One region of the Alteromonas sp. ABH4_456 genome, then DNA from elsewhere that is predicted to be linked to it. Evidence: predicted binding sites of a transcription regulator. Region 1 holds the regulator's gene; each other region holds the start of a gene.
The links. Region 1 encodes LexA, which represses DNA repair genes until DNA is damaged. Its sites were predicted from a motif close to TACTGTATNNNNATACAGTA; they were not measured.

Region 1 (10,681 bases):
TACCGGACGTTCGGGGAAAGCGGCATTCGCCGCCTCAACATGGTGGTCTTCCAGCGGAACGGTGAGCAACCCGTAGCATCCCGGCCAGTCAGGACAGCCCAGCCCGGCATCGGTGAGCCGCGTATAGGCACCGAGAATAATAACAACCACCGCGAGGATCAGACTAAACAGGACTAACTTTCTCATGCTTGCCTCCCGGATTATCCGATACGTGACAGTTTCAGCAGTTTTTTCACGTCAGCCAGAATATCCCGGCTATGCTGTATTGCCATTTGCTTGTCTGTAAAGGTGGGGTAACGAAGCATGGCATTATTCAGGGTGTCGACGAGCAAAATAGACCCTGCATCACTCACATTAAGTGCTGCCTGCTGACGACTGTCTGCCACCTTTACAACATGCAGGTTTTGTTCTGACTGCAACTTCTCAGCAATGGCGGCATCACTGTTACCGGTAAGCAGTACCGTTGCCTCAACTCTGTCAGTCTCCCTGCCAAGGGCAATCCACACCTGATGAATACTGTAAATCGCATTCTGGCAGGCGGCATCGCACTGCTCCGGCACAGAGTACACAATGCGCCATTTAGGCTTTTCAGCGGCAAACACCGGGGTCAGATCCCTCACAGGCTGCAGCAGCTCTCCTTTGTTAGTGGCTGCATTGGTAAACCACTGATTGTCCAGGGCCAGCTTTGCCAGCATAACCGGAAGTACAAATACGGCGGCAACGCCTAACATAGTCAACTTGCTGTTTTTTCCTGCCATACTGATCATCCTTTTTTATTCGAATTCATTGAAAAGTAACTGACTGCAGCCGCAGCGATGGCCAGCCCGAACCATTGCATGGCATAACCCAGGTGCTTCTGCGGCGGCATTACAACGGGCTGCCAGTTGCGGACAAACGCACTTTTTTCCGGTGCAGTTAACTCAACCACAAAGGGTTGCAGAGGCTGTCCGGTCAGGCGGCGGATAAAGGGGATATCCAGCGCCTGCACCACCACGGGAAACGTAGCATCAGACGACAGCGTTTCGCGCACCACCGGATTGTGTCCCGGCATAGTTATACGGCCATGGAAGTGCTGAAACTTGCTTTCTACATCCACTTCGGGCAGTTCATTCCGGCTTAACGGCGCCTCCACCCATCCAAAATTCACCAGCACCGTGCCTTCACTGCTATGTACAGGCACGATAACGTCATACCCCACGCGCCCGTTTTCCACCCTGTTATCCAGAAACAGTAGCTGAGATGTATCAGCGCGGCCGTTAAACCCCACCTGATAATCACGGATATCTTCCCGCACAGGATCCAGCTGACTGAGAGAGATTGCCCCTTCGCTGCTTTTTTGCGCTATGCTAGCCAGACGCTGTTCTTTCTGGTGCATCCGGTCGAGTTGCCAGAAGCCCAGCGAAATCATGCAGATAACCGCTGTCAGTACCACAACAGCGAGAGGTAAGGAACGGAACCGGTTTGCCTGATTCATAATTGGCTCCCCTTATTGACGGAGAAAAAAATGATTATAAAAATCGTCCTTGTATGCTTAGTGATTTACATGATCGCTAACTTGTTTCTCGCCATGCGGGTAATGATGAAAGATGACCCGGACGGCGAGCCTATGAGCAAATTCATCGGCCGCCGTGTTTTAACTTCTGTCATCATTGTTACCCTGATCCTTGTTGCACTGGCTACCGGACTTATCAGTCCGAATCCCGCCCCTTACTGAGGCGGGCCAGTGCGCTGTCACTTAAAACACATACACAAACAGATACAGCATTACCCAAACCACATCGACGAAATGCCAGTACCAGCTGCCGGCCTGAAACGCGAAGTGACTTTTGGGTGTAAAGTGCCCTTTCAGCACCCTTAAGAACAACACAATCAAAATGATGGTACCCAGCGTCACATGCATTCCGTGGAAGCCGGTGAGCATGAAAAAGGTGTTGCCGTACACGCCGGACTGCAGTGTCAGACCCAGCTCCTGATAAGCATGAATATATTCTTCGACTTGTAGTGTCAGAAAGCCCAGTCCCAGTAATATGGTTACGCCCAGCATGACGGTCAGCTGTTTGCGTTTGTTCTGCTCAAGGCCCACGTGAGCAAAGTGCAGGGTAACGGAAGAAATCAGCAGAATAATGGTGTTAATGGTAGGCAATCCGGCAGCACTCATTTCCTGAGTAGTCGTGCCCCCGGGCGTGGTAACAAGGGGCCACATGGCTTCAAATGCCGGCCACAACACATCATTGGTCATCGCATTGTTCGAGGCGCCTCCGAGCCATGGCACCGAAATCATGCGTGCGTAAAACAGTGCGCCGAAAAAGGCGGCAAAAAACATCACCTCAGAGAAAATAAACCAGCTCATCCCCTGACGGTAAGAGCGGCCAAGCTGATCGCTGTATAACCCGCCCATGGATTCATCAATCTGATTTTTAAACCAGCCAAACAACATCACCAGCAACGTGACGATGCCCGCCGCCAGAACATGCGGCCCGTAGCCGCCTTCCCCTTTGGTACTTTCAATGACGGTGTTGCCGGCTCCCACCGCAATCAGAAATAAGGCTACCGCCCCGACAATGGGCCAGGGACTTTGTGCAGGCACATAATACCGTTGATATTCTTGTTGCATGGCTACTCTCCTTCCGGCCTGTCAGCGGCTGCCGCTTACAGGCTGTCGTAAATAAGGGTTGTCACTGCCGCTCAGATCGCCGGCCCTGGCGGTCACGTCGTACAGTGTGTACTGCAAGGTAAAATAGGTAATATATTCCGGCAGCCCGGCATCCACGTAGAACGACATAGGCATCCACGCTTCCTGACCAGCCTGTAAGGGCTGCTGGTTAAAGCAAAAGCATTCGGTTTTATTCAGATAAAGGGCCGCCTGTCCCGGACTGACAGAGGGAATTGCCTGAGCAATGATGTTACTGGCAGCCGGGTTTCTGACGTAAAACGCCACGGTATTCACTTCTCCGGGGTGCACCTTCACACGCTGTGTTTCTGCACGAAATTCCCAGGGCATTCCGCTGTTTGTGCGGGTAATAAATTCCACGGTCACAGTGCGGCTGGTATCGATATCTTTGCCCTGCCACACTGCGGCCCGGTTAGCCGTTTTTCCGTTGATACCGGTGATATCACAGAACACGTCATACAAAGGCACCAGAGCGAAACCGAAGCCAAACATACCCGCTACGACTACAAGCAGTCGCAGGGTAAGGGTGCGGTTACCGGCTGCGCGGTTGTCCATTTTGATAACTCACTTCACAACCGGAGGCGTTTCAAACGTGTGGTAAGGAGCAGGAGAGGGAATTTCCCACTCCAGACCTTCAGCACCTTCCCACACTTGTGACGTAACCGGTTCGCCCTGCTTTTTGCAGGCTTTAATGAGCAGTACCAGGAAAATCAGCTGGGATAACCCGAAAGCAAACCCGCCAATACTGATCCACTGGTTGTAATCAGCAAATTGCAGCGAGTAATCAGGGATCCGCCGTGGCATACCCGCCAGTCCCACAAAATGCATAGGGAAGAACAGCACATTCACGGAAATCAGTGAGCACCAGAAATGCCACTTAGCCAGCGTGATATCAAACATTTTACCGGTCCACTTGGGCAGCCAGTAATACACCGCCGCCATAATGGAAAACACCGCTCCGGTCACCAGAACATAATGGAAATGGGCCACGACAAAGTAAGTATCGTGGTACTGAAAATCCACAGGTGTGATTGCCAGCATCAATCCGGACAGGCCACCGATGGTGAACAGCACAATGAAGGCAAGAGCAAATAACATGGGGATTTCAAAGGTCATGGAACCCCGCCACATAGTGGCCACCCAGTTAAACACTTTCACGCCGGTGGGTACGGAGATCAGCATGGTGGCGAACATAAAGAACATTTCAGCAAACACCGGCATACCTGTGGTAAACATATGGTGAGCCCAGACAATGAATGAGAGCAGGGCGATGGAGGCAGTGGCGTACACCATGGAGGCATAGCCGAACAGGCGCTTGCGGGCGAAGGTCGGCACAATCTGCGAGATAATGCCAAAAGCCGGCAAGATCATGATGTAGACTTCAGGGTGCCCGAAGAACCAGAAAATATGCTGGAACATCACCGGATCACCGCCGCCGGCAGCATCAAAGAAACTCGTCCCGAAGAATTTATCGGTAAGCACCATGGTCACTGCACCGGCCAGTACAGGCATTACAGCAATCAGCAGGAATGCAGTAATAAGCCAAGTCCAGACGAACAGTGGCATTTTCATCCACGTCATACCCGGCGCACGCATATTAAAGATAGTCACGATTACGTTGATTGCGCCCATGATGGAGGAAATCCCCATAATATGGACTGAGAACACAAACAGCGCGGTACTGTCGCTGCTGTATGTCGTCGACAGCGGCGCATAGAAGGTCCAGCCGAAAGCCGGGCCACCGCCTTCCATGAACAGTGAACCTAACAACATGGAAAATGCAAACGGCAGGATCCAGAAGCTCCAGTTGTTCATTCTGGGCAATGCCATATCCGGTGCGCCAATCATCATGGGGATCAGCCAGTTAGCCAGACCGGTAAACGCCGGCATGACAGCACCGAATACCATGATCAGGCCGTGCACTGTGGTCATCTGATTAAAGAAATTCGGGTCTACGATTTGTAAACCGGGCTGGAACAGTTCGGCGCGGATCACCATCGCCATCGCGCCGCCGGTAAGAAACATGATGAAGGCGAACCACAGATATAACGTACCGATATCTTTGTGGTTAGTTGTCAGCACCCAACGCATCAGGCCTGCCGGAGCGCCGTGTCCGTGGTGATCATCGTGATGTTCATCATGTGCCGCAGTGTGCTCCGGCGTCATAGTTTCAGTTGCTTTACTCATCGCACGCTCCTATTTACCGGTTGCTACTGCATTAACGTCTTTAGGCTGGATCACATCGCCGGTGTTATTTCCCCAGGCATTCCGCTCGTAGGTAATCACAGCGGCAATATCTTTCAGGGACAGCATCTTGCCAAACGCCTGCATGGCCGTGCCTGCTTTACCGTTAAGCACAATATCGATGTGCGCTTTCTGATCCTCCAATACCATCTGACTGCCTTTAAGTGCAGGGAAAACGCCCGGCAACCCCTGACCGTTAGGCATATGGCAGGCTGCGCATGTCGCGTTGTACACTTTCTCGCCGGTACTCATCAGCTCTTCTTTGCTCATGCTCATGGCCAGCAGGCGCTGCTCTTCTTCTTTCGCCTGTTTCACAATGGCTTCCTGCTCTGTCATCCAGGTTTTATATTCATCTGGGCTCTTCGCAATCACCACTACCGGCATGAAACCATGATCCTTCCCGCACAGTTCAGCGCACTGTCCACGGTAGATACCGGGCTCATTCACTTTTGTCCACGCCTCATTGATGAAGCCCGGATTAGCATCTTTCTTTACTGCGAAATCTGGCACCCACCAGGAATGGATAACGTCGTCAGAGGTGATCAGGAAGCGAACTTTTTGTCCGGTAGGAATGACCAGAGGACGATCTACCTCAAGCAGGTAGTTTTCTCCTTTTTCGAATTTGTTCTCAATCTGCTCACGCTGTGTGGCCATGATGGAGTAAAAGGACACATCGCTGTCCATGTACTTGTAATGCCATTTCCACTGGGAACCGGTGACAAGAACCGTCATTTCAGGTTCGCTGGCATCTTCCATAGCGATGAGGGTTTGTGCTGCCGGAACGGCCATAAAAATCAGAATCAGGAAAGGAATGACTGTCCAGGCGATTTCTACTTTCACGTTTTCGTGGAAGTGCGCCGGTTTGGCGCCCCGGGATTTACGGTGCTTGAACATGGAGTAAAACATCACTCCGAACACCACCACAGCGATGGCCACACAAATTGAGAACATCAGCATATGCAGGTCGTACACCTGTCCACTGATGTCTGTGACACCTTGTCTCAGGTTGATTTCACCTGCCCGGTCTGATGTTGCCATGGTTTCTGCTTGCAGCGACGCCGGAATAACAGTCATCGCTAACCCCCAAACCATCATTGCGTTACATACGAGTTTCTTCACTCAACACCTCCGTGATGGAGGATCTTGTGTAATACCCTGCTCACAGGACCCTGTCGTATCAGGCTAGCCGCCTGTTAATTTTTATCTCTTTTTGTTATTTTTTCGTTAACAACGGTATAAGAATTAAACAGATTTCATCTTGTGTCTAGTCTTTCTGAAAAAATAAATGGCCGGGGTGGCCTCAGAAACAGGGTCAAAGCACTTCATTCTGATATTTCGAATGTTTCGTTCAGATCTTCGACACATCCGTATTTGAGGAACGCCGTATTATAGGTAAGTAAATCGTCCTCACACTTGTGACATCAACGTTATGAAAGGAATGTGTAATGAATAAATTTATCCCGGCAGTATTAGTTTCAGGTTTAATCAGTGCAGGCGCATTCGCGGCGCCTGTGAGCTATCAGATTGATCCTACTCACACCAGCGTTATCGCTTCATGGAATCACTTCGGATTCTCTAATCCGACAGCCGCCATCAACGGCGCTGAAGGCACCATCGTGTTTGACAAAGACGCGCCGGAAGACAGCAAAATCGATGTGTCGGTGAAAATTGATACCATTGATTCATTTGTTAAAAATCTGAATGAAGAATTTGTCGGTGCTGACTGGTTCAATGCAGCGAAGTTTCCTTCTGCCACCTTCACCAGTACAGATGTTGAAATGACAGGTGATAAGACGATGGAAGTGACCGGCGATCTGACGATCAAAGGAGTGACTAAGTCCGTCACTATGGATGTCACTCTGAATGGTTCAGGTGTACACCCGATGACACAGAAAGAAGCGATTGGTTTTGATGCAATGACCACCATCAAGCGTTCTGACTTCGGGATTGATATGTATGTACCGAATGTGAGTGACGAAGTCACGCTGCACATCACCACAGAAGCACAAGCTAAATAAGTTTTCGCATCACCGTCCGGATGCCCGGCCCGCGCGAGCGGGCTTTTTTATTGGTAGCGGCCTGTTAACTGCGGTAGTCTGATTGTTTTTATTGTCAGGGATTGCTTCTATGTTGCGCCGCGCTGTTTTCTCCTCTTTTCTGTTATTTTTAACACCCTCTGTTTTTGCCAAAGATCTTCCTTCCGGCGCTATTAACGCTCTGTTTGAAGAAGCGGTAAGTCATGACACAGTGCCGGGTATAACCATGGCACTGGGCAACGATAAGAGCATGCTGATGGCTAAAGGCTACGGTTTTGCCGACGTGGAAAACCAAGCACTGATGACGACAGATCACAAGGTGCGTATAGGTAGTGTCTCTAAACTCATCGCCACCGCCGGATTAATGCGCCTTGCAGAAGCAGGCTACATTGATCTGGATAAACCGGTAACTGAATACGTCAGCGCATGGCCTGCTGATAAACCGGTCATTACTCTGCGCCAGCTTACCTCACATACAGCAGGCATCAGGCACTACAAAGAAGGTGCCAATGAATTCCTTCTGAATGAAAGTTATCCGGATATCTACAGTGCACTGGCGATGTTTAAAGATGATCCGCTGCTGTTTGCACCTGGCACAGATCACCGTTATTCAACGTTTGCCTGGACACTGGTCAGTGCCGCAATGGAAGGGGCTGACTCGTCCCGGGATTTCCGCGCCATCATAAACGAAGAAGTGTTCGCGCCGCTGAAACTGGACAACACGGTATTTGACGACCAGTACACTATCATCGATCACCGGGCGAGACCTTACACCGTACACGAAGGTGAGCTGATTAATGCGCCACAAACGGATCACAGCTATAAATGGGCCGGCGGCGGTTTTATTTCTACGCCGTCAGATATTGTCCGGTTTGCTGTAGCCCATGTGGCAAGCGACTACCTGAAACCAGAGACTACCCGCGCCATGTTTACTCCTGCCAGGCTTAACAATGGTGAAACCGTGGGCTTCGGCATAGGCTGGAAAACCGGTTTTGGCGATTACAAACAACGTAAAGCGTATAAAGATAATGTGAGCGCGCTGGCTTTGATGGACGATATTCCTGATGCAGTGATGCACTCAGGTGGCAGTATGGGCGGCATTACAATGACCATTCTTTGCCGTGAACATAAAACAGCGGTTACTGTAGTAAAAAATGTCAGTGGTGAAGACAATGCTGATGTTTTTCTGCTGGCGCTCAAGACACTGCACTTTGCACATACCAGCCAATAGTAATGAAAAAGGGCGATGATGGTTCACATCACCGCCCTTCTAATTTTTCAACGCTGTGGCCAGCGCACACAATAGTTATTGCACCGCGCTTAGCGAAAAGACTTACATCCAGTCAGCATTGCGGATAACACCTACGGCCAGACCTTCAATGTTGAATGGTTCAGCAGCAAGATCTACCTTGATGGTATCGAATTCTTCATTTTCTGCATGCAGCCATACTTCGCGGCCGCGTTTTTCCAGACGTTTTACCGTGACATCCTCATCAACCCTGGCAACAACAACCTGCCCATTGTGCACGTCAGTAGTTCGGTGAACGGCAAGTAAATCACCATCCAGAATACCGATATCTTTCATACTCATACCGTTTACACGTAACAGGAAATCTGCACGGGGGTGGAACAGATCAGGGTCGACCTTGTAATGCATTTCCACATGTTCCTGCGCCAGAATAGGTTCACCTGCCGCAACACGGCCGATTAACGGTAAGCCTGCGTCTTCATCGTTTTCTGCTTCCAGCGGAATATTCAGCTTTATACCCCGTGAGGTACCCGCCAGAATTTCGATAACACCTTTACGGGCCAGCGCCTTTAAATGCTCTTCTGCTGCATTAGCTGATTTAAACCCTAATTGCTTCGCAATTTCCGCACGGGTGGGCGGCATGCCGGTTTCCAGCATGGTGGTTTTGATCAGTTCGAGAACTTCCGTTTGTCTTGGAGTAAGTGGACGCATAAACAGCCCTGTTTTTCTATACAGTTCCTGTGAGTATATACAGTTGCGCTGGTTTGACAAGAGCTGCCGGCGAAATTATTACGCTTATTCAAGGGGCGCAGTTAACAGCGCCTGGTTTTCATTGCAACGATATGCATTAGTTATACATTGTAATACGCTGTTTTAGTTCTCCTTGGGAATAAAAAGGTATCTTCTTATCAAGAAATTTTCGCCAGGTGGCCTCCTAATCAGAACGCCACCGGCTAGATTTGAGGGGAATTATGCAAGTTGTTTAATCAAGGCTTGCGCGACAGCTTCGGAGCTGGCTGGATTTTGGCCTGTAATCAATCGGCCATCTTCAACTACGTGAGGCTCCCAGTCCGCACCTTTTTCATAGTGACCGCCAAGACGAATGAATTCATCTTCTATCAAGAATGGCACCACATCAGTCAACTCCACTCCCGCTTCTTCTCCGTTAGTAAAGCCAGTAACTTTACGACCTTTGATAAGCGGCTCGCCGTTATCAGTTTTTACATGACGCAGGACCCCAGGGGCATGACACACAAAACTGATTGGCTTGCCTGCCCGCTCAAACGCTTCGATCAGTGAAACAGACTGATCTGACTCGGCAAGATCCCACAGAGGGCCATGACCGCCAGGGTAAAACACTGCATCAAAATCTGCTTGTGATACGTTTTCAAGTTTGACGGTATTCGCCAGTACTTGCTGCGCCTGCTCGTCTTGTTTAAATCGCTCGGTAGCAGGGGTTTGAAAGTCAGGCAAGTCACTTTTCGGGTCCAGAGGTGGTTGTCCCCCCAGAGGTGAAGCCAACACCAGCTCAGCACCTGCATCTAAAAAGGTGTAGTAAGGTGCGGCAAACTCTTCTAACCAAAAGCCTGTTTTTTCACCGGTGTTACCCAGCTCATTATGCGATGTAAGTACCATTAAAATTTTCATATAAACCTCTCTATCTTTTATCAATATGGGTGAATCAGTGATTAAAAAAAGCGTCTACGGCTGCTTGTTTGTCTGCATACGGTGCTCGCAAGCGAAGGTTTGATGTACCCGCTTCGCTTTGTACTACCACCGCCCTGGCATGAGAGAACTGGCGGAAGCCATGAATACCATGGTAAGCCCCCATACCTGACGCGCCCACACCACCAAAAGGCAGCTCATCAATAGATACATGGGTCATAACGTCGTTGATGACCAGCGCCCCAGAAGTCGTTTGTTGCGCAAACGCTTGCTGTGCTGTGCTGTCCTCATTGAAGTAATAGGCGGCCAAAGGACGAGGGTGTTGATTAATGTACTTAATTGCCTCGTCTTCTTCTTGATACAGACGAATGGGCAACAATGGACCAAATATTTCTTCCTGCATGATCGCCATGTCGTCAGTTGCCCCAATCACCAAATGCGGAGCGATTTTACGGCTAGAGGCGTCGTAAGCCGGTTCATTTTGCGGCGCAAGATTGATGATCTCGGCGCCTTTTTGACGTGCATCTTCTAATAGATCGACTAAGCGCTGGTAATGGCGTTCGTTAATGATCGCGGTGTAGTCGGTATTTTCTTGAATGCTTGGGAAAGTTTTTCCCATGAATTCTCGCGCTTGGTCTTTGAACGCTTGAGCCTGTTCTGCAGGCAGCAAAACATAATCTGGTGACAGGCAAATTTGACCAGCATTAAAGGATTTAATCGTTAATGTGCGTTCAACGGCTTTGCTCAGGTCAGCACCTTTGGCCACCATAACTGGTGACTTTCCGCCCAGCTCCAATGTCACTGGCACAAGGTTCT
Region 2 (10,681 bases), 110 kb from region 1:
CGCATCATGAACTTAATAAGGAAATTCAGCGCTTTGTGAAAGGCAGTAAATTCACTGCTCCGCACAAAGCCGATCACGCTGTCAGAGCAAGATTTATCTGGCCTGTGGAGATTGAAGCATAATGAAAAAATTCACGTTTAAACGATTAGGATGCTGTGCGTTACTACTTGCTTTCACAGCGGGCGCGCAGGCAGAGGTTAAAGTATCGCTGGAAGAGCCGGTCTGGGAATTTAGTTACCGCGCCGGTAAAAGCGATGCCCACAGGAACAGAGTAAACCGTGACGAAGGTGAGTTCTTTCATAACGTACAGCCGTTGCTGCAAAAGCAGGATTTCAAAGGCGTAGAGCAAGCCTGGAACACCTACCGTCAGGAACACGAAAAAGTCAGTGCCATGCTGCATGAAATGATGGGCCAGGTGTTTTTAAGCTTAAAGAAAAACAGTGAAGCGAAAAAACACTTCGAACTGGCGTTGAAGGAAGATCCTTCATCGTCAACTTCACACCGTGGCCTGAGCATGATTTATATGCTTGATGAAGCTTACGAAAAGGCCCGTGAACATGTGGTGGCTTCGCTGGCACTCGGGGTGTCTGACAGTCAGGTGTATGGCCAGCTCGGATACCTTAATCTGCAACTGGAAAAACCCCGCAGTGCTACCGCAGCCTATCAGAATGCCATGATGCTGGAACCCGGTAATGCCCAGTGGGCGCAGGGTCTGCTGTTTGCGCTGATTGCCAGTGACGCACTTCCCCAGGCGTCTTCACTGGTGGGAGAAATGCTCAGTGAAAAGCCAGACAGCGCAAGGTTATGGCTGCAACGCAGTCAGATTGCGATGAAAAGTCAGGATGATCTCACTGCTATCAGCAGCCTGGAAACGGCGCTGTCTCTGGGGGAAAAGCGTGCGGAAAATCTCACGACTCTGGCAAAACTTCATGTGAAGTCCGGCAGTCCGCATCGTGCGGTTGCGCTGCTTAACGATAACGTCAGTACGTTGCTGGCCGGCAACAGTGATGGCGCAGAGACCATGTTAAGTATTGCTAACTGGCTGGCGGCCAGTCAGGACTGGCAAAACCTGGGTGCTCTGGTCAGTACATTGGATAAAAACGCTAAACGCCTTGATAGCAGTAACACAGCAATGCTGAACGTTATGAAGGCGAACCTCGCCATTGCGAAGGATCAGAACAGTAAAGCGCAGGACTACCTGCTGACTGCTATTAAAGCCGCGCCGGCGAACGGTGATGCGCTGATGACGCTGGCAGCACTTCTGCGTAAAGAGAAGAAAGACGAACGTGCAAAAATGTATTACCTGCGTGCCGAAGCACTCCCCGAATATAAAGAACGGGCCATGCTGGGACGGGCACAGGTCGCCATTAATCAGAACGCTTACGCTGATGCACTGACGTTGCTTCGTCAGGTGTACAAATCGAATCCGGGACGCAGTGATTTACTGAGCAATATTCAGTCTCTGGAAAATATTGTGAAGAACTCATCATAATGACAACACAGCATCTCCCTTTCTATTCAGCACCTGCGTTTACGGTAACTGTCAGAGTCATTCTGGCGGTGGCGGGTGGTTATGCGGCGGCTACCGCAATCAGTTTGTTGCTGGCGGCCGGGTCAGAGGTGTCCGGCCGCCAGGAAATTGCCTTTATCCGTATGGTGTTTTTCCTTGCATGGACGGTTTATATCATCTGGATATTCGCCATCAATAACCATGTAAAAGCCTTCATCACCGCGCTGGCAATTAACGCAGCGGCGTGGGGACTGGTGTGGTCCGGTGTAGCGTCATGAAGGGGAGACGGCAATGAAAGGTTCACTCAGACAGTCGATGACCTGGCTGCATACATGGAGCAGCATCACCGCGGGCTGGATCCTTTTCGCGATATTTTTCACCGGTACGCTGGCATTTTTCAGAAGTGAAATTACTCACTGGATGCAGCCTGAATTGCATGTGTCTGTGCCGGCTGAGAACAGCGCTGAAGTGGCGTACCGCTATCTGCAGGGCAAGGCCCCGGGGGCTCAGGAATGGCAAATTTCTTTACCGGGACCCAGAGAAGAAACGGTCAGTGCAAGCTGGCGCAATGGCGGGGAAGATCGCCAGCAAATGCGTTCGCAGCGTGCCGTGCTGAATGCGTCTACCGGTGAGGAGCTGACGCCGAGAGAAACCGCCGGTGGCAATTTTCTGTACCGCTTCCACTTTGAACTATACGGTGTACCGCGGGCTGCCGGTGAGACCTTTGTCGGCATTGTCAGCATGATGATGCTCATTGGTATTGTCAGCGGCGTGATCATGCACCGTAAAATTTTTGCAGATTTTTTCATGTTCAGGCCAAAGAAGAAGCTGCTTTCCTGGATAGACGGGCACGTTCTGGCATCCGTGCTGGCGCTGCCATTTCATCTGATGATCACATTCTCCGGCTTGTTACTGTTAGGAGGCACTTTGCTTCCGTGGAACGGCAGTGGTGGTGGACATGGTGGTCCTCCCGGTGGCGGAGGTCCGCAGGGACAGGGCGGGCCGCAACGGGGCGCACCGCAAGCGCGGGCAATACAACATAAGCCGGCAGCGCCAGTTGTGGACAATAGCGCCCTGCTGGCACAGGTTATGGCCAGTGCTTCTGCTGAATGGGGCGTACCTGCTGACCGCATCACCATTAAAAATCCGGGCACAGATAAAGCGACATTTTCTGTATCCGGTCCCAACCGTGTTGAGTTATCCGCCGGTCGTGGCGGGAACAGCGGGCTGGTTTTTAACTCTGAAGGTGAAATTCTTAAAGTAGAAGAGGCGTCTTCTGCACCGAATACCAGCCAGGCAATTTATAACTATATGGATATGCTGCATCAGGCCCGTTTTGCCGACAGTATTACCCGCTGGCTGCTCTTTTTTGCCGGTATCCTGGGCACGTTAATGGTGGGGACCGGTTCTATCCTTTGGGTAGAGAAGCGCGCCAAAAAGCAAATGGGACGCAGAGGTTTCGAACTGGTGAGAGGCACGAACATTGGCGCTATCGCCGGGTTGATGGTGGCTACCGGTGCTTATTTCTGGGCGAACCGCCTGTTGCCTGCAGAATTAGCGACGCGCAGTGACTGGGAAATACGTAGCTTTTTCATTGTGTGGGGGCTTTGTGTGGTAGCCGGACTGTTCAGACGCGACCGGAAAGGCTGGCTCTGGCAAACGCTGGCGGCTGCAGTGCTCTTCACCTTTATTCCGTTGCTGGATGTCGCTACATCACCTGTCCCGGTGCCTGATACGTTAAGGATCATATTCGATGCAGCCTGTGTTATCCTGGCCGCGCTGGCCTGGTATGCGGTGAGTAAGCTTAAGGCAGAACCTAAGTCAAAACGCGCGCCGTCAGGCCGCAAAGACAGCCCTGCCCGCCGGAGACGGCCTGCACCGGAAGCGGGCAGCACCGGGGAGCAGACAGCATGATGACATTTTTGTGTTTACTGCTTTGCATTGCCGGTTTCCTGCACTTTTCTATGGCTAATCCGAAACATTTCCGTGCGGTCACCGGTGATGAGATTGAAAATGTGCCCGGGGGCAGGCTGATATTTCAGACGCTGGCACTGTGTTTTCTGACTGTAGGGACGTTTCCGGCGATAGCCGGCTGGCAAACTGAAATCGGACTGGTTGTGTGGTGCGGATTGCTGCATGTGGCAGCGGTACTGGTATCTTTGCTGTTTACTTATCAGCAGGATGCGCTGGCATTTGTATGGCGCTGGTGTGTGCCGGGAGGCTGGCTTCAGCGGGTATTACCCCGCTGATCCAACTACCCGGGTTCAAACTTAGCCCGGACGTTTTACCCAGGCACTGCACCAGCCATTGGTGTTAACCAGTTTACCCGGGAAAATGGCGCAGGGACGGTGAGCTTGTCCGTCCTCACCCTGAATGTACATGCAATTACCGCACTGAGACCCTTCCACCGTTGATTTCGGGGTATATTTCAATGCCTGTGCTGTGGGGTCGTCGGTCTGCAGTTGCTCCTGTGCCTGTGCGCGAAGTGCAGTGCCACCTAACGTCAAACCGATCAGTGTGGTGCCTGACAGTTTTAGGAAATCACGACGGTTCACATTACTCATAATTTGCTCCCATAAAGCTTAAACGAGAATGATTTGTTTTTATTTGGTCTTATAACGTAAAAAACCTGCCGCGATGACAGGTTTACCATGACGATAGTTATACGACACATTTACGGGACTGCCAAATCGTTCCGTCACATATTTGATGTAGATTAACTTTTCTTCACCGCAGGACCTGTGCATTTACGCGTTTTTACCTGCCAGCGTGACGGGTTTGTCCGGTTTCGCATAGGCATAACGGGCGATGGGTTCCGCAAGGTGGTATGTATCCAGCCCGCTGATACAGGCAAGATTCATTTTCTCCAAATCCAGTTGTCCGTCCTCACCGGTGGCCCCTTCCATCACGTAAATATCAAGCACCCTGCCAATGACCAGTACTGTCTGATTACATTGCAGCGTGGTTATTTCTTCTGCCGCCATGGCCATACGCAAAGGACTTTGGGCGACAAATGGCGCGGCGAATCCGTCTTCTTTCAGCGGTGTTAAGCCTGTGGCATCAAACTCACTGGTGTGTTCATCATAGCGGGCGGAAGTCTGATGAGCTTTATCTGTCCAGCCGGCGCTGACTGCATTAATGGTGTACACACCTGTTTCACGAATATTTTCCAGCGTTTGCCGTGGCACAGTATGCGGACGTAACAACATGCCCTGAAGAGGAGGATGCGCCCCCACGTGAAATACAGAGCTGATAATGGCCAGGTTATCCCGTTTACCGTCAGTGGTGCCCACAAGGTTGGCCCCTTTGTAGCCTGACAAGCAGTTGATCAGGTTCGTTCGGGTCTGTTTTTCCAGCTCATTAATAGCAGCAGAGGAAAAATGCCGCATGGACGGGTCAGTCATATCAGGCATTCTCCTGCTCAACCTGCACGGTCAGGTTGTCGCCGTCACTGAACACTGTCATTTCAATAGGCTGACAGCAGACCTGGCAATCCAGTACCTGCATAACATTGATATCGTTCTGCTCATCAATTTCTACTTCATTCGGCTCCATGCAATAGGGGCAGTGAAATAACTTAGGTGTCGTCAGACTCATAACCACTCCGGATAACTGATTAAAATGATGTTGCTAACCTTTGATATACGAAGAAAACAGATAACCGGATTGTAAGGAAACTGCATCCGGCGGGTTGATTAAAGTGGCTGTATAAATATACACTTGGTCAGGTGTACAGTATCCGGTGCAGATGATGCGTAAAACGTTGCCTGAAAAATATTATCTTGATCACTTCCGAGAGTTTTTGTCCTTTTTCGACGGTGCCAGTGGCGCATTGCTGGACGACAGTGCGCGGCGTTTTATTGAGGATTTCAATGCACTGCCGGAACCGCAGCAATGCATCATCGCCCGTGCAGCAAACCGCAAATACGCCATCATCAACCGTGAGCATTTCTACTACGAAGAAATACCGCATCCGCAGCAGCAAATAGATGCGCTTTCCGCCTCCGGCTGGTTCGGGTGTGTAACAGAAGCGCCGCTGCAGGAACTGGCCGGTATGCTGACCAAGGCTGATATTCTTCAATATCTGCATGATCTCGGGATCAGCGGTCAGCCTGCTTCAGCTAAAAAAAGTGTACTGATGGCAGACTTATTCGATGGCATAAAACGTCATGGCTGGCCGGCGTCATTGTCGGTGGAGCATTTACTGTTTTGCCGCTTCGATGCCACTATGCGTTATTTGCTGTTTCTGTTCTTCGGCAACATTAAAGGGCGGCTGAATCAGTTTTCCATGCGTGATCTCGGTATTATGCGTACGCGGGGCCAGGCTGTGTCTGATCAGGCACGCTTCGAATTGCCGGAGGATGCCGGCGCTGCTTTTTACTATGCTTCACGCACCGGCGAACTGGATTTTCTTGATGATGAGGCCTGTCTGGCAGCAGCAAAAGCCCCCGTGCCGGAAACCTTCTCCACCATTTCAGCAGTGCTGGCGGAAAAATACCACGCAAAACTGGGGTCAAAGCTGCTTTCTGTCGACCGGCAGGCTGCACTGACTTTTCTTGAGCAGTCTCCCGGCGACACAGCAAAAGAAAAATGGATTCGGGAAGCTTACAAAGAGGGATTGAAAGACGAGGTAAAGCAAAGCCTGGAAAGCATTATCGATACCCCGCCCTCAGATACATTGCTGGCTTTCGCAGAAGATTTTTATCAGCGCAAATATCATAAGAAGCGTACCAGTATAGTGACTGATATGTTGCGCAACGCGTCCCGCACATTGCAACTGGATGAGAGTCAGAATCAGTCTGTTGAACGGGGCGTCATTGCCTGGTATCAGCGTCACGGCGCTGAAGCCTGGCGAACCGAGAATCGCTTGTGGCGGAGTCTGTTTGCCCTCACGTTCTGGACATTATTGTTTGAAGAGGATGCGCCGGTAACTGCCTTCGACCGGCGTCCCCAAAGCCTGAAGAATAATGCTTTCTATGATTCATTTGCGGTAAAAATTGATGAACTGCTGGCAAGTTTTACTACTGCAGACGCACTGATGAAGCATGTAACGGCCATGGCCGCTGCCCATTATGGTGAATCGAACAGCTTGTTCCTGTGGGGATCGAAATTGCTGGATCCGGTCAAAGGCTTGTTGACACATGCGCCGGTTACACAGGTGACAGCCATGCTGAAAATGATGGCGCAGGACTTTGCCAGTCTGCGTGACGGTTTTCCCGATATTATGGTGGTGGAAAACGGGGCGCTGCGGTTTGAAGAAATTAAGGCGCCCGGCGATCAGCTTCGCCGCAACCAGCTTGTCAGTATTCAGAAGCTGCAGCAGGCCGGATTTGATGTGCAAATAACGCAGGTAAGCTGGTACCGTGACCCGGAGCAGCCCTATGCTGTCGTTGATATCGAAACCACGGGCGGCAACAGCCAGTATCACCGGATCACCGAAGTCGGCATTGTGAAAATTATCAACGGGGTAGTGGTGGATGAGTGGCAGTCTCTAATCAATCCGCAGCGACACATTCCTTCGTCTATTACCCGGCTGACCGGGATCAGTAATGACATGGTCGCCGGTGCACCGGTGTTTGCCGACGTAGCTGAATCCATCGAAGCGTTTACCCGCGACTGTGTGTTTGTCGCCCATAACGTTAATTTCGACTATGGATTTATCAAGCAGGAATTTGCCCGTCTTGAGCAGCCTTTCCGGCGGCCCAAGTTGTGTACTGTCAGAGAGTCCAGAAAAGCCTTTCCCGGACTTGCCTCATATTCACTGGCGGCGCTGACAAAACACTTCGGCATTGATATGGAACAGCATCACCGGGCATTATCTGATGCAAGGGCGTCAGGCGAACTGCTGGTGATGACGCAACAGCAGGATTAAAAATGCTTAATGCATCGTTGCTGAACCCGCGGGTTTTCTCCTGCGTATTTATTATGCACTGTTGAAGTGTGTACGCGTTCTTGCTGTTTGGCCTTCTCTCCGGGAAGGCCTTTTTTTTATAACTTCATTTTTAAACCGGTGAGAACACGCTCTACGTTGTCCACCACGTCCAGCCGGATAAACCATTCAGCATCTTCTGCGAACAGCGCACTGCCGCCTATTTCGCCGGAAAAGCCATGACCGTATCCGAGAAAGTCCTCGGTGAGTTCCGCACGGGAACCCAATCCTTCATCAACCCGGGAAGCGTAGACAAAGTAAGACAGCGGATAGTTTTTAATGGCACCTTCCCCGGCAACGCCAATAATGGCTTTATTGCGGGACTGGTCAAGACGCTGGATCCACTCAATAAATACTTCGTGCTGCGGGTGCCAGGCATAGCGGTATTCACTGCGGACAAAATTACCGCCTGTCATGCGCTCCAGACTGATCTCAAAGCCGGCTTTATCTGAAAAACGGCCCGAATATTCCAGCTCTGCATAATCCAGTTTCGCCGGTAGTTGCAGAGCATCTGAGGGATCCTGATTATCCAGTTGTCCGGCAACCAGCTCTACAGCATGATGACTGTTCAGATTAACCACATGGCGAATACCTTCAATCCACCCGTCTTTCGACAAGCCGGTGGAAGATACCCGTCCTTTGTAGGTGGGAATAATACCAATCTCCGTCTTGCCTGCAGATGACGTACGTCTGACATATAAACGACGGACTTGAAGCTGCTGGCTGCTACCGTCAAACAAGGTGTTATGACTGGAAGAGAAGTCATTCCCGGTGACAATAAAACTGTTCAGGCTCCAGTTTTCCCCCATAGCGAGTTGAGGATAATAGCGGATCCGGTATTGCGTGCGGTGATCTCTGTCTGAGCGGGCATCTGAACGAACCTGTAAATCCAGCTTGTCGTTAAAAGACCATTCACTCTGACCCGAAGCACTGGTGCTGATAAAAAGAGCAATACACAAACCTGAAAAATACCGCCACATAACACTGCTTTCCATATACCGGACACAAATAAACCAAACACGATACGATGAATTTATTACATTAGCTCAGGCGATAAATGTTCGGGGCAAAAAAAAGCCAGCACGGGGCTGGCATAGAAGTGGAACGCAATGAGATTGGGAACTCAAACACATCATCGGGAGAGATGTTCAGGAAGAGGCCTTCCCGTTTGAAGTTGAGATGATAATAGCGCTGACCAGCTGGTCCGGATATCGGGAAAAAGCGATGAGTGAAATCGTATTTTACGAATGATCTTGCGAGTGATTTAACGAGGACTGGGGGAGAGGCGGAAGCACCACCTCCCTGCATGCAAAATCAGAAGCGGTAACCAATACCTGCCATCAATGCCGCAGAAACGTCATCGCCAGAGTCTGATACTGCTGTTGATTCGAGCTTGGCATAAAAGCCCTGCGCTTTACCCGAAAAGGTGAATCTCGCGCCTATTCCGGCAGTAAACTCATTTCTGCGATAGGTACTCGTGTAAGAGCCGGGAATGCATTCAAATTCATTGCAGATAACGGAGCCTATCACTGCGTTGTCTTCATCTATCCGCGATACCCCCAGCTTTCCATAGAAACGAAACCAGTCTGTATTGAAATCGTGACCCAAATTTAACCCGGCGTAAGCAATGGTAATCATCCCTTTTTCACGGCCATATTTGAATTCTACAGAGGTAATTTCGTTGAAATCGTATCCGGCTTCCACATATTGACCGGAGTAGCCGCAACTACTGCAATCTTCAGACGTTGTTGTGAAAAAACCGGCTCCGGCGTAAAGACCACTGTCTTGATCAGCCAAAGCAGAGGGAGCAAACAAACCGGCGGCAACTGCAGAAGCTAACAGCGGGGCAGCTTTGAAAAAAGACGACATAAAACAACTCCTTAATGAATCAACAGATACACCTGTAAAGAGCAGGAATCTGATGCACCAGTCCGTCCGGTGCACTCATAAGGTAGATGCTGATGCGTTGTTAAGCCACCCGTGAAGTGTAACCAAACATTACCTGGCGTAACCTGAACCAATTGCGGTAAAAGGCATATCCAGTTCCAGCTCAGGAACCTGGAGGCCTACCCAGGCCGGAAAGGTATTGCTGTTCGGTCCCGGAAAAAGGGTATATTCATCTGCCCAGGGATAGCGGGCAACGGCTTCCTGCACCTTAGGTAACAAAGCTCTGGCTTTTTCACCGGTAACCGAAAGGACTTTCTCCGGCTTTGCTCCATACCAGTAGCGATCCGGCGTCGGCGTGGTGTACTCCCTCAGCGCAGGCAGGCCACTTTTTACCCGCCAACCTGTGACTTCATACACTGTGTACTCCGGTGCATCCTGCGGCTTTACCGCAATCCAGGTATGCACGGCAAACCAGCCACGCCAGCTGTAAGCATCAGCCGCATAGACTTCGATAACCGCGTCAGAAAAGTTATCCGGCGCATAAGCAATGCCCGCAGGCTCTCTGGACGCACTGCGCCAGTCCTGACTGGAACATCCACCGGTGATCATGATGAGCGTGAGTAACAGAAATTTTCGCACAGTTTTCTCCTTTTCTTAGTTTCATACTCTCAGGACGGTGAAAACAGCACAAACAAAAACACCCGCAAAAGCGGGTGTTTTATCGATTTTTGACGTTTACGCCATGCCGAGTTTCTTCTCGAGATAGTGGATGTTAGTACCACCGGCAAAGAAGTTTTCATCGGCCATGATACGGCGCTGTAACGGGATGTTGGTTTTAATGCCGTCTACTACCAGTTCGTCCAGCGCGTGGCGCATACGGGCAATGGCTTCATCACGGCTTTCACCGTAAGTGATGAGTTTACCAATCATGGAATCATAATACGGCGGTACGGTGTAGCCGCTGTAAATATGCGATTCCCAGCGTACACCCAGACCACCCGGTGAGTGGAAAGTGTTGATTGTGCCGGGGCTTGGAATGAACGTGTCAGGGTCTTCCGCATTGATACGGCATTCAATGGCGTGGCCACGAATTTGTACCTGTGACTGGTCAACAGACAGTGGCTGACCGCCAGCAATGCGAAGCTGTTCTTTAATCAGATCAACGCCAGTGATCATTTCAGAAACAGGGTGTTCTACCTGAATACGGGTGTTCATTTCGATGAAATAGAATTCGCCGTTTTCGTACAGGAATTCGAAAGTACCTGCACCGCGGTAACCAATTTCTACACAAGCTTTACAGCAGCGCTCGCCAATTTTGTTACGCATTTGCTCTGAGATACCAGGCGCCGGCGCTT
Region 3 (10,681 bases), on a different contig from region 1:
AACCTTCATGAGAGACGACTACGCGGAGACCAATGCCGTCGTCCTCAAGAGGAAGTGGTGCAGACAGGTTCATAGCAATATTAAAAACAATCAGCGCTACGACTTATACAAACACGGCCGCAGCGGTCAACGCAATGAACCTTGCTGAGTAAAGCAAAATACGCAGTTTAACGCTTAGTTAAGCCGCAGCATCACCTGTCTAATTTTTAAACTCTAATTTTGCAGTTTAGGCCAATATACCGCTATTTTAGGCCGGATTTCGACCTTATTCCGGGCTATTCCCGGATTTCAGACAAATCTTGGCTGTCGTCGTAGCATTTGGTCTACTTTAAACAGGTTCGCCAAGGTGAATAACATGGCTAACTGTGAGTCATTTTTCATCAGCCCTTTATAACGTGCTTTGAAAAAGCCAAACTGACATTTGATAATGCGAAACGGGTGCTCAACCTTGGCCCGGATGCTGGCTTTTAAATATTCGATGTTAATGGCCGTTTTGTTTTTGCGGGGATGCTTCTTCAGCGCCCGAACTTTGCCGGGACGCTCAGCAATTAGCCATTCAACATCCGTGTCTTTAAGTTCTTCCCGCTTTTCTGCGCCTTGATATCCAGCATCGCCAGAGATGAACTCCTCACCGCCATGCAACAGGTTCTTCATCTGATTCAGGTCATGCTCATTGGCGGCGGTGGTTACCAATTTATGGGTGAGGCCACTCTTGGCATCCACACCAATATGGGCTTTCATGCCGAAATGCCATTCATTACCTTTCTTGGTCTGATGCATATCCGGGTCACGTTCACTCTTTTTATTTTTAGTGGAGCTGGGGGCTTTAATAATCGTGGCGTCCACCAGTGTGCCCTGCGTCATCATGACACCGCACTCCGATAGCCATTGATTGACGGTTTTGAATAATTTGCGAGTCAGCTTGTGCTTTTCCAGCAAGTGGCGGAAGTTCATAATGGTAGTACGGTCAGGAATGGCTTTATCCAGCGACAGTTGTGCAAACTGACGCATCGAAGCAATTTCATATAACGCATCTTCCATTGCTTCATCACCAAGGCTATACCATTGCTGCATACAATGAATGCGAAACATGGTCTCAAGCGCATACGGACGGCGACCATTGCCTGCTTTAGGATAAAAGGGGTCAATCACTTCCAGCTGTTGAGACCACGGCAGCAGGTTATCCATTCTGGATAAGAAAATTTCTTTTCTCGTCTGGCGACGTTTGCTAGAAAACTCACTATCGGCAAAAGTTAACTGTTGGCTCATGGGCTGTAATGGCTGTGATTTACTATGCAGCTATGATCTCACATTCAGCACTTATTCGCATCTTCCCTAATGATTTTCGCTCAATATTCGTAACCAATAAGCGCATACCCTGAACCACTGTCTAAGTGTAATTCTCAGGGATGAAATGACTATATTTCGCTCTAAGCGAACATCGACAAAATCAGATACTTCTGTAAAAGGCATCACTTAAAACCTTCTCCAAACCAAACTACCTGCCAAGAACTCCTCAAACACGGCCGTAGATAACAACATTTTCATGCCGCCTTAAAAACTTCACTTTACACAGCCAAAATACTGTATATATTTACACATACTGTATAAACATACTGCGGTGAACACATGCTGGTTAATCTGTCGATCAAAAATTTCGCTGTTGTTAAGCAATTATCTGTCAATCTTGAGTCGGGTATGACGGCCATCACCGGTGAAACCGGTGCGGGTAAGTCTATTGCCATTGATGCACTCAGCCTTTGTCTGGGTGAGCGGGCCGATGCCGGCGCGGTGCGTAAAGACGCGCCTAAAGCTGAAATCGTTGCCCATTTTAATCTGAAAGGCCATAAAGCGGCACTGGCCTGGCTGGATGAGCAGGAATTGCTGGATGAAGATGACGACAGCTGTTTTGTACGCCGTGTCATTTCCCGCGAAGGCAGATCGAAAGCGTTCATTAACGGCACACCGGTATCGCTGCAACAGCTGAAACAGTTCGGCCAGTACCTCATTGCTATCCATGGCCAGAACACGCACCTTCAGCTTTTGAAAGACGATTACCAGCGAAAGCTGGTGGATCAGTATGCCGCGCATCCTGCCTTGCTGAGCGCCGTGTCAGATAACTACCGCTTGTGGAAGCAGAAGCAATCGGAACTGAAAAATCTGGAAACACAGGCACAACAGCGTGCTGACCGCCATCAACTGCTGGCCTACCAGGTCCAGGAGCTGGATGAATTTGCCATTGAAGATGGCGAATTTAATGAGCTTGAAATTGAGCACCGCAGGTTGAGTAACGGCCAGACATTACTGGAACAGGCGCAAACGAGTTTTTATAACCTGTATGAGAATGATGAGGGTAATGCGTTATCCATTATTCAAAATGGTCTTGACCGTCTGTCTGAGCTGGAAGAACACGACAGCGCCCTGACGCCGATTATTGCCTTGCTGAACGATGCCTCTATTCAGGTGGAAGAAGCGGCCAGAGAATTACGCAGCTATTGCGATGACCTTGAAATAGATCCTCTGCGGCTGCAACAGGTGGAATCCCGTTACAGCAAAGCCATGGAACTGGCACGTAAGCATACTGTGATGCCTGAAGAACTGTACGGGCATCATCAGGCACTGGCTGCAGAATTTGCCGGTCTGGAGCAGGATGAGAATCGTCTTGAAGATTTACAACATGAGGTCGTTGAAGCAAAAGAAGTTTACCGTCAGGCCTGTGAGGCACTTTCGGCATCAAGGCAGGTTGCTTCGGTTAAGCTGGCAGAAGCGATTCAGGGGCAAATCCGTCAGATGAATATGCCTCATGCGGTAATCGATATTGCTGTCGATTATCAGGAAGACAAAACGCCTGTAGCGTCTGGACTGGATGATGTGACTTTCCTGGTATCCACTAACCCCGGTCAGCCGGCAGACAAGCTGGAGAAAGTGGTGTCGGGCGGTGAACTGTCTCGTATCGGGCTTGCCATTCAGGTACTGACCAGCGACAAACACGCAACACCGACCATGATTTTTGATGAGGTCGATACAGGGATCAGCGGCCCTACCGCCGCCATTGTAGGTGGTTTATTACGCCGGTTGGGTAAAGTGAGTCAGGTTATGTGTGTTACGCACTTACCTCAGGTTGCTGCACAGGCCCATAACCAGTTGTTTGTGACCAAGTTCAGTGATGGCAGTACAACAGAAACACAGATGTTGCCATTAACGAAGCAGGACCGGATAGACGAACTGGCCCGGTTACTTGCCGGTGACAAGGTAACCGAATCAGCACTGGCAAATGCCAGAGAACTGTTAGAAAGTGCAGAATCGAACTAATAAGCGGTTGATTGGTCATAGGTGATTGGGTAGCATGCTGTCGCGCATTATTTTGCGACAGCCGCATTCTGACACTGGTTTGCCGGCAAAGGTAATGCCTGTCACTATAATCAAAGCATAACTGGACAAGCTCACGCATGAAGTTGTATCAAATCGCTATTTTGTTAACCGCTGTATTTTTCACCACTGCCTGTAACAACTGGATCTACCGGATTGATGTGCCACAGGGCAACTTTCTGGACGAACGTGACGTTAAAAAGCTGCGTGTTGGCATGACCAAAGAGCAGGTTGTTTATGTTCTTGGCCACCCTGTTGTTGAAGACTCTTTTGATAAGAGCACATGGTATTACGTGTACGATATGAAGCGCGGTATGTCCAAACGCGGTGAAGATTTCCAGAAGCAACTGGTACTTAATTTCGACGGTAATGTGCTGACCACCGTAGAAGGTGACTTCGAATTGTCAGAAGATTTTAATACCCCGCTCGATCAGTAAGCATTTTTGGTCCGGAACACCAAAATGTGGTGTTCCGGACTACTCCCGGATACGCTCTTCCCTCTCCCTGAACGCCAAAAATCCATAACCCCCTGATTTTAAATACATAATCACTTTTGGCTCAGCAATTGCTGAACTTGTCATACTTTTAACACTCATTCGTGTGCGGTTATTGCTCATCATTAAGTGAATCCTTCCCGGCAAAATCGGGAGTATTAACGCCATACCGGACACACATCACTACAAAACGGAAAATAGAATGCTAAACAGGAATCGCTCAATTATTGCTTTATCACTTTTATGTGCTGCCACGCTATCAGGCTGTGTAATCAATGTCGGGGGTAACGGTGATTATCACGATGGCGGCGATGTAAGCAGTGTGCTGGGATCGGTAACCATCTATGAAGGCCGCCATGCTGGTGATGTGTCTTCCGTCAACGGAGACGTGACTTTGCAAACATTTACTGTTGCTGAAGATGTCAGTACGGTGAATGGCAATATCAGTATTGCAGATAACGCTGCAATCAATGAAGCGAGTACGGTTAACGGCGATATCAATGCCGGTAAAAACCTGAATGTGTTTGGTGATATGTCTACGGTAAACGGCAATATCGGGCTTTCTGTGAATAGTCTGGTGGAAGGCGACCTGGAAACAGTGAATGGCGACATTACGGTGCCGGATGGCGAGATAAAAGGCTCAGTCACAACGCAAAACGGTGATGTCAGCTTGTCAGGCAATACCCGTATCTACGGCGACATCGTATTTGAAGAAACTGAAAATGGCTGGATGAAGAAAAAATCCGAACAACCGGTGCTTTCAATCACGGAAGATGTGGTTGTTAACGGCAATATCATTTTAGAGCGCGCCGTTGTACTTGAGCTTGCTAATCCTGCGCTGGAAAGCAAAGTAATTAGACGTAACAATAGCAACCGCAGCTAATCCTTGCAGGCCGGACAGAAATACATCTGCCCGGCCTGTTTGATCACTTACCGGTAAACTTGACGTCCAGCCAGACCAGGCGGTGATCAGAACTCGCTTCACGATCTTTCACCAGACGGTACAACGGACTGGCTTTTTCGGGCCAGAAAACACCGCTACCGGTCACTTCAAAACCATATCTTGACGGTAAAACGTAATCTGCCCTTGCCCCCCAGTGTGCAGTGAACCTGCGGCCGTAAGGCTCTGTTGAATGTTCACGGCCACCTTCACTTTCCGGGATAACATTGCCGTTCACGTACCGGTTATCAATAAGCTGTTCTATGACGCCGGGCCGGTGTTTATCACCCGCATCGGCAGCGTTGAAATCGCCCGCCAGTACGAAACGGGTGTTTTCCGGCAGACCGGATTGCTTACCCTCATCATCAATAATATATTCGCCTTTATCCGGTGACAAATAGTCAGCCATCAACCTGATTTCATCATGGTTCCGCTTTCCGTTTCGGTCTTCATCACCATCGAAATTAGGCGGTGTGGGATGCATAGCAAGTACATGCACAATGCGGCCATTAACGTTAACGGGTATATCCCAGTGAGACTTGGAGCTTAACCGGAACTCAGCCCATTCCTCTTCGTTATACCAGGGAGTATCTGTGGCCGGGTCAACGGGCTTCTGAGCACCGGGCATATCTTTCCACTTAAGTGTCTGCAAGCTGTGCACCTGATCATGTACAACGGGATATTTCGACAATACAACCATGCCGTACTGGCCGGGATACAAGCCAAATCCCCACGCATCACCGCCTGTTCCGGTGGCTTTTCCATCGTTATCCAGATCGAAAGGAGACGGCTCACCGGTATTCACCGGCGCGAGATAAACGTACGGGTAATCGATAGCAGGTTGCCCGTGCTGGCTGACATTCAGATAATTTTGAATAAAAGCCCGCACACCATCGCTCTGCGATTTAATGTAATCAAACTCATTAAGCAAAATAATATCCGGCGCGGTGCGCTGAATGATCTCAGCAATATTTTTGACCTGCGGATTATTGCCATCTGACAGCACCTTTTTAAGCACGTCATCACCGGGCGGCAGCCCTGAAGAAGGATAATTCGTCGACTCCATACTTACGTTAAAAGTAGCCACTCTTAACGTATCAGATGACTCTGTTCTCCCCTGTTCTGCTGGTAACATAGAGCGGATTTTGTCTACCGGCAGGGCTTTTACATTCCCGTGAAAACCTTCCACGTCCTCAGCCATCAGCAGACTGTTATAAATGGCTTCCTGTGTTGCTTCAATCACCGCCTCGAATAAAGGTGACACCTGACTGTTCGCCATCACGGTGGATGAATGCGCCGGCGACTGCTCGTCACGACGTAATGCATCTGCGTTAGAAAAGGCTATAACATAATCGCCGGAGCCGTTTGTCAGGCTGGCACCGGTTCGCGCAACACCGGCCATGGCCCGCTTTGCCAGCCTTTCCAGATTGCGGTCGTCCAGCGGTGCGTCTGTTGCAACCACTATCATAATGGAGCCGTCAGCAGCGGTATCGTTATTCAGTTCGTTATACAGGTAGTGCTGATTGAGCGCTTCCCCGGCTTTCAGGCCGTCAATATTCAGGATGCCGCCAAAGTTACTCTGTACCAGCACACCGACTGTGTATCCGCCCAGTGATGCAGGCAGCAAACGGCTGCTTGTACCAATTCCGCCTTTCCACCCGAAGGCGCGGGTACCGCTGCCGGCACCATTATTTCCCTCTGCAACCGGGCCACTTTGCGCTGTATTGATAGCCTGAATCACATCAGCTTTCGTTACGGTTCTGCGGCGGATGTCGTTAAGAAATGCGTCGTTGGTTTCACCTACGACAGCATTCACCGATGCCACGTCTTCATTCCCCGGTTGTGCCAGCGTCCATTCCACTACGCCGGCAATACCTTCAGCCACATTCAGTGTATTGGTAAGCACAACGGGTGTTTCAATTTCTCCCAATTCCCGGATTTGACTGATCCCGGCCATTTTGCCGTATCCATTGCCCACGTATACCGCAGCCGGTACCTTACGCTGCCGTAAATTGCCCTCTGCCGGAATAATGGCTGTCACACCGGTGTGAACGTCTTTTCCGTCATGAAGGGTTACCTGCCCCACCCGTACGCCTGCGACATCGGTAATACTGTTCAGTTTTCCGGTCGCAAGTACACCAGGCGCGATGCCAAGATCACGGGCTCTGACCTGCTCTGCGTCTGCGCTGACATGCATAAGCGGCAACACCAGCAGTAACGCCGGAAGAATTCGTTTTCTCATGTTGTTTTCGTTTTTTATAAATAAAAATGGGGAAGGAAAAGTGTCACACGATAGTACAAAAAACTCAAAAGGAAGACGGCTACGTACCGGTTATAAAAGACTGATAGCATGTTCAATTAAAAACAGACAGGCACCAATCAGCCCGCCCACCAACGTACCGTTAATACGGACTTTTTGCAGATCTTTACCGATGTTCAGTTCAATTTGTTCCGCCATCTGGTTGTCATCCCATGCCAGAATGGTTTTACGGATATGGTCAGTAAGAAAATCTGCGAGCTCCGGCGCCATCGCTCTGGCTGCTTCTGCGATGTGTACATCAACAGCGTTTGCCAGTTGCTCATCGTTTGCCACGGATTTACCTGCTTCCTGCAGTGCATGGGATAAACGGCCTGTGAATTTGCCGTCTGTGGCTGCAACATCATCGATTAACCAGCGTTTCACGTCGCCCCACACCTGAAACAGGTACTGCTGAAGGGTATCGTTGTTCAGCAATTGGTTACGGATATTTTCCAGCTTCTCTGTCATTGCAGGGTCGGTTTCCATCCTCGCGGTGAAGTCCTCCAACTGGCGGTCGAAACTCTTGCGTACCGGATGTTCATTGTCATTGGCAATATCCGCCAGAATGCTCACAATGGCTTTGGAAGCGATGTCAGCGCCCTGCTCGCTCAACCAGGTGGTCGGCAATATTTTCTCCAGTCGCCGGTACTCTGCTTTCAGCCAGCTATGTAGCTTTTCAGCAATAAACATCTGACTGTCAGGCCGGTGAGCAAGCTCTGCGATTTTATAAAGCAACTGGTCCAGCACCTCCTGATGTCGCTTATCACGGGTCAGAACCCGTAACATGCCGGCCGCGAGAGGTGAAAGATCCATTTTCAGCAGAGCCCGCTTTACTCCGCTTACCATCATGTCCTGAACGGGTTTATCATCCAGCGTGTTAATGATCCCCACCAGCGAGCGCGCAGCGAAGCGACTCAGACGGTCTGCGTTTTGAGGCTCGCGCAACCACCTTGCCATTCCCTGAGCAGGACGGGCATCATTGACCAGTTTTTCGATAGCGACTTCATTGAAGAATTTTTCTTTCACAAAGCGGGACAAATTGCCGGCAACCGCCGCTTTGTTATTCGCTACGATATTCGTGTGAGGGATTGGAAATCTGGCCGGAATAGGCCTGAACAATGCGCTGACGGCAAACCAGTCAGCCAGCCCGCCAACCAGCGCAGCTTCTGATGCCATCTTAATGAGTCCGGCCCAGGCGGGCCATGGCGTTATCCACTGCCGGTACTCTGTCAGCGTCGCAAGAATAAAGACAAACGCAGCTCCTACCAGCCAGAAAAGCGCGATGCGTTTTGCACGCCGGAGCTGCTGCTGTTTATTATCCGGTAGCACGTTTGTCCTTGTATTAATATTGCCTTACTTACCTGACTGCACCTCATCAGGTGTATACATCCTATCCACTATATGGTGATGAAAGTGCAGCCGGCAAACCCTTTATGACAATTACGGGTGGTTAAATGTAAAAGGATATTAATCCCACTGCGGCGCGAAATCCGGATCCACGATACGTTCACCGTTATCCAGCTCATCAATGCGCGCCACATCATCTTCTGACAGCGTGACAGCGGTATAATCGAAGTTCGCCTGCAAATGGTCCTTATTCGTTGATGAAGGGATGGCATGGATACCTTTTACTTCCATCCACGCCAGTACAACCTGGGCAGGATTGGCTCCGTGCGCGTCAGCAATGGCTTTGAGTTCATCATTTTTCATGACTTCGCCCACCGCAAAGGGCATATAGGCGGTAGTAGAAATACCAGCCTGCTTACAATGTTCAACCACCTGACGGTTTTGCATAAACGGGTGAAGCTCTATCTGATTAGTGAGTATCTCGCCCTCTCCCAGGATCTCAACCGCTTTGTCGATTTGTGCCATAGTGAAATTCGACACACCGATATGGCGCGTTAAACCTTCTTCTTTAGCCTGCTTCAGTGAGGCTAAATATGACTCCATGGGAATATGATCATTGGGTGACGGCCAGTGGATGAGCAGCAGGTCAACATAGGCCATTTTCAGTTTGTTCAGACTTTCGTGCACAGACGGAATGAAGTGACCCTTATCAAGATGGTCGTGCCATACCTTGGTGGTCACGAACAGTTCTTCACGGGGAAGACCGGCAGTTTGAATTGCATTGCCGATTTCTTCTTCGTTGCCATAAAACTGGGCGGTATCGATATGGCGGAAGCCGGTGGAAAGCGCATCTGAAACCGTTTTTCTTGCTACCTCTCCTTCTAAACGAAACGTACCTACACCTAATTGAGGCATCGATTGCATTATCTTCTCCTGTTTTATGAATTCACCTTGTCTACGCTAAGACATTGAATACAGATTACTTCACTTTCTTCAGGTATTAGTTTTAATACTTACATGCCAACGGCCTTATCGAGCAAATGCAATTGCATTGATAGGCTTCTACTACGACTAAAGTTTAAATGAACAGGACGAATACGATGCGACACGCTATCACTCTTCTCGCTGCCGTATTGCTTTCAGGTCAGGCTTTTGCGGCGAAAGATACTTTCTTTGTAGGTGTTGAAGACAGTTCAGGCAGACAGGTCCACCCGGTTAACGGTGGCAAATATCAACCGGTACTCGATGCGGTGATGACAGCATTTGCTCTTGAAGAGGGCTTTGAACTGGAATATGTGCCCCTTCAGGGCGACGCGTACGATCAGTGGTTTAAAGAAAACACGATTGATTTCCGCTTTCCGGATCATCCCCGCTGGTCTGCCACAGACGGCACGCTGTTTTACAGCCAGCCTGTGGTCGGTATTTGTGAAATCACCCGTGTGTTGCCTGAAAATCAATGGATGCGAATTCCCGACGTGACTGCACTTGGTATTATTGAAGATCAGCCGGTTTCCAGTGACTGGTTAGAACAGGAACGTAAAGGCTACACGAAAATAGTGTCATTCTCTGACCCGACACACCTGGTAAAAGCGCTGGTTGATGGTGAAGTTGATGCCATTATCACAGACAGCGAACAACTGAATGATGCAACTGCAGCACTTAAGCTGTCAGGTAAACGCATTGTGGCATCAGCACATATTCAGGATAAGAAAGAAAGCCTGCGGATTTCCAGTGAGCAGTATCCCGCAATGCTGGAAAAATTAGATGAATTTCTCAAAACGCACCGCGGGCTGATTGCTCAGGTTGCCCGCCGGCACGGTATTGATAACGGGCGTGCCTGTTTAAAGAAACGCCCTTCCCGTCAGTCAGAGCTGGCTGACTGATTACGTTGATGAGACTGCCGTGTACGGTGTTTTTTCACCGAGCGGCGCATACGGGTAAGGCGGGCATGATCAAGTTTACCCTGTCTTACATCCACCAACGTTTGTGTTTCATCGTCCAGTTGCACCAGTTTACGAAGGGCATTTAACTGCTCCAGCGGCAACTCTACCCAGGCCCCCTGCGGTAAACGCTTTTGCAGCTCCACCGGTCCGTAGCGCACGCGAACGAGACGGCTGACCTGCATTTCCTGAGACTCCCACAAGCGACGTACCTCGCGGTTACGGCCTTCAGACAACGTCACGTTATACCAGCGGTTCATGCTCTCTTCTTCACCGGCAGGCTTAGAACGGG

Region 2: ACXAG2_RS04495 (exonuclease domain-containing protein) is a predicted target of LexA. The motif match lies at 5,213-5,232, and genes of this name have one in related genera.
Region 3: recN (DNA repair protein RecN) is a predicted target of LexA. The motif match lies at 1,602-1,621, and genes of this name have one in related genera.

The regions. Positions count from the first base shown of each region.
Region 1 covers NZ_JBSWXO010000002.1:442,283-452,963, forward strand. The annotation lists gene ACXAG2_RS04975 (COX15/CtaA family protein) at 1-186, opposite strand, end outside; gene ACXAG2_RS04980 (hypothetical protein) at 201-758, opposite strand; gene ACXAG2_RS04985 (SURF1 family protein) at 764-1,474, opposite strand; gene ACXAG2_RS04990 (DUF2909 domain-containing protein) at 1,505-1,714, shown strand; gene ACXAG2_RS04995 (cytochrome c oxidase subunit 3) at 1,736-2,614, opposite strand; gene ACXAG2_RS05000 (cytochrome c oxidase assembly protein) at 2,636-3,226, opposite strand; gene ctaD (cytochrome c oxidase subunit I) at 3,236-4,858, opposite strand; gene coxB (cytochrome c oxidase subunit II) at 4,868-5,953, opposite strand; gene ACXAG2_RS05015 (YceI family protein) at 6,361-6,933, shown strand; gene ACXAG2_RS05020 (serine hydrolase domain-containing protein) at 7,043-8,182, shown strand; gene lexA (transcriptional repressor LexA) at 8,285-8,911, opposite strand; gene ACXAG2_RS05030 (type 1 glutamine amidotransferase domain-containing protein) at 9,170-9,847, opposite strand; gene ACXAG2_RS05035 (coniferyl aldehyde dehydrogenase) at 9,882-10,681, opposite strand, start outside.
Region 2 covers NZ_JBSWXO010000002.1:330,423-341,103, reverse strand. The annotation lists gene ACXAG2_RS04535 (energy transducer TonB) at 1-122, shown strand, start outside; gene ACXAG2_RS04530 (tetratricopeptide repeat protein) at 122-1,492, shown strand; gene ACXAG2_RS04525 (hypothetical protein) at 1,492-1,788, shown strand; gene ACXAG2_RS04520 (PepSY-associated TM helix domain-containing protein) at 1,802-3,424, shown strand; gene ACXAG2_RS04515 (DUF3325 domain-containing protein) at 3,421-3,759, shown strand; gene ACXAG2_RS04510 (high-potential iron-sulfur protein) at 3,781-4,074, opposite strand; gene ACXAG2_RS04505 (flavin reductase family protein) at 4,258-4,914, opposite strand; gene ACXAG2_RS04500 (zinc ribbon domain-containing protein) at 4,916-5,107, opposite strand; gene ACXAG2_RS04495 (exonuclease domain-containing protein) at 5,259-7,382, shown strand; gene ACXAG2_RS04490 (hypothetical protein) at 7,499-8,419, opposite strand; gene ACXAG2_RS04485 (outer membrane beta-barrel protein) at 8,754-9,308, opposite strand; gene ACXAG2_RS04480 (DUF3750 domain-containing protein) at 9,438-9,935, opposite strand; gene accC (acetyl-CoA carboxylase biotin carboxylase subunit) at 10,062-10,681, opposite strand, start outside.
Region 3 covers NZ_JBSWXO010000001.1:483,316-493,996, forward strand. The annotation lists gene ACXAG2_RS02230 (hypothetical protein) at 1-73, opposite strand, end outside; gene ACXAG2_RS02235 (IS5 family transposase) at 289-1,269, opposite strand; gene recN (DNA repair protein RecN) at 1,630-3,312, shown strand; gene ACXAG2_RS02245 (outer membrane protein assembly factor BamE) at 3,450-3,806, shown strand; gene ACXAG2_RS02250 (DUF4097 family beta strand repeat-containing protein) at 4,066-4,746, shown strand; gene ACXAG2_RS02255 (P1 family peptidase) at 4,790-7,045, opposite strand; gene ACXAG2_RS02260 (DUF445 domain-containing protein) at 7,136-8,431, opposite strand; gene dkgB (2,5-didehydrogluconate reductase DkgB) at 8,570-9,373, opposite strand; gene ACXAG2_RS02270 (type 2 periplasmic-binding domain-containing protein) at 9,550-10,332, shown strand; gene rluB (23S rRNA pseudouridine(2605) synthase RluB) at 10,311-10,681, opposite strand, start outside.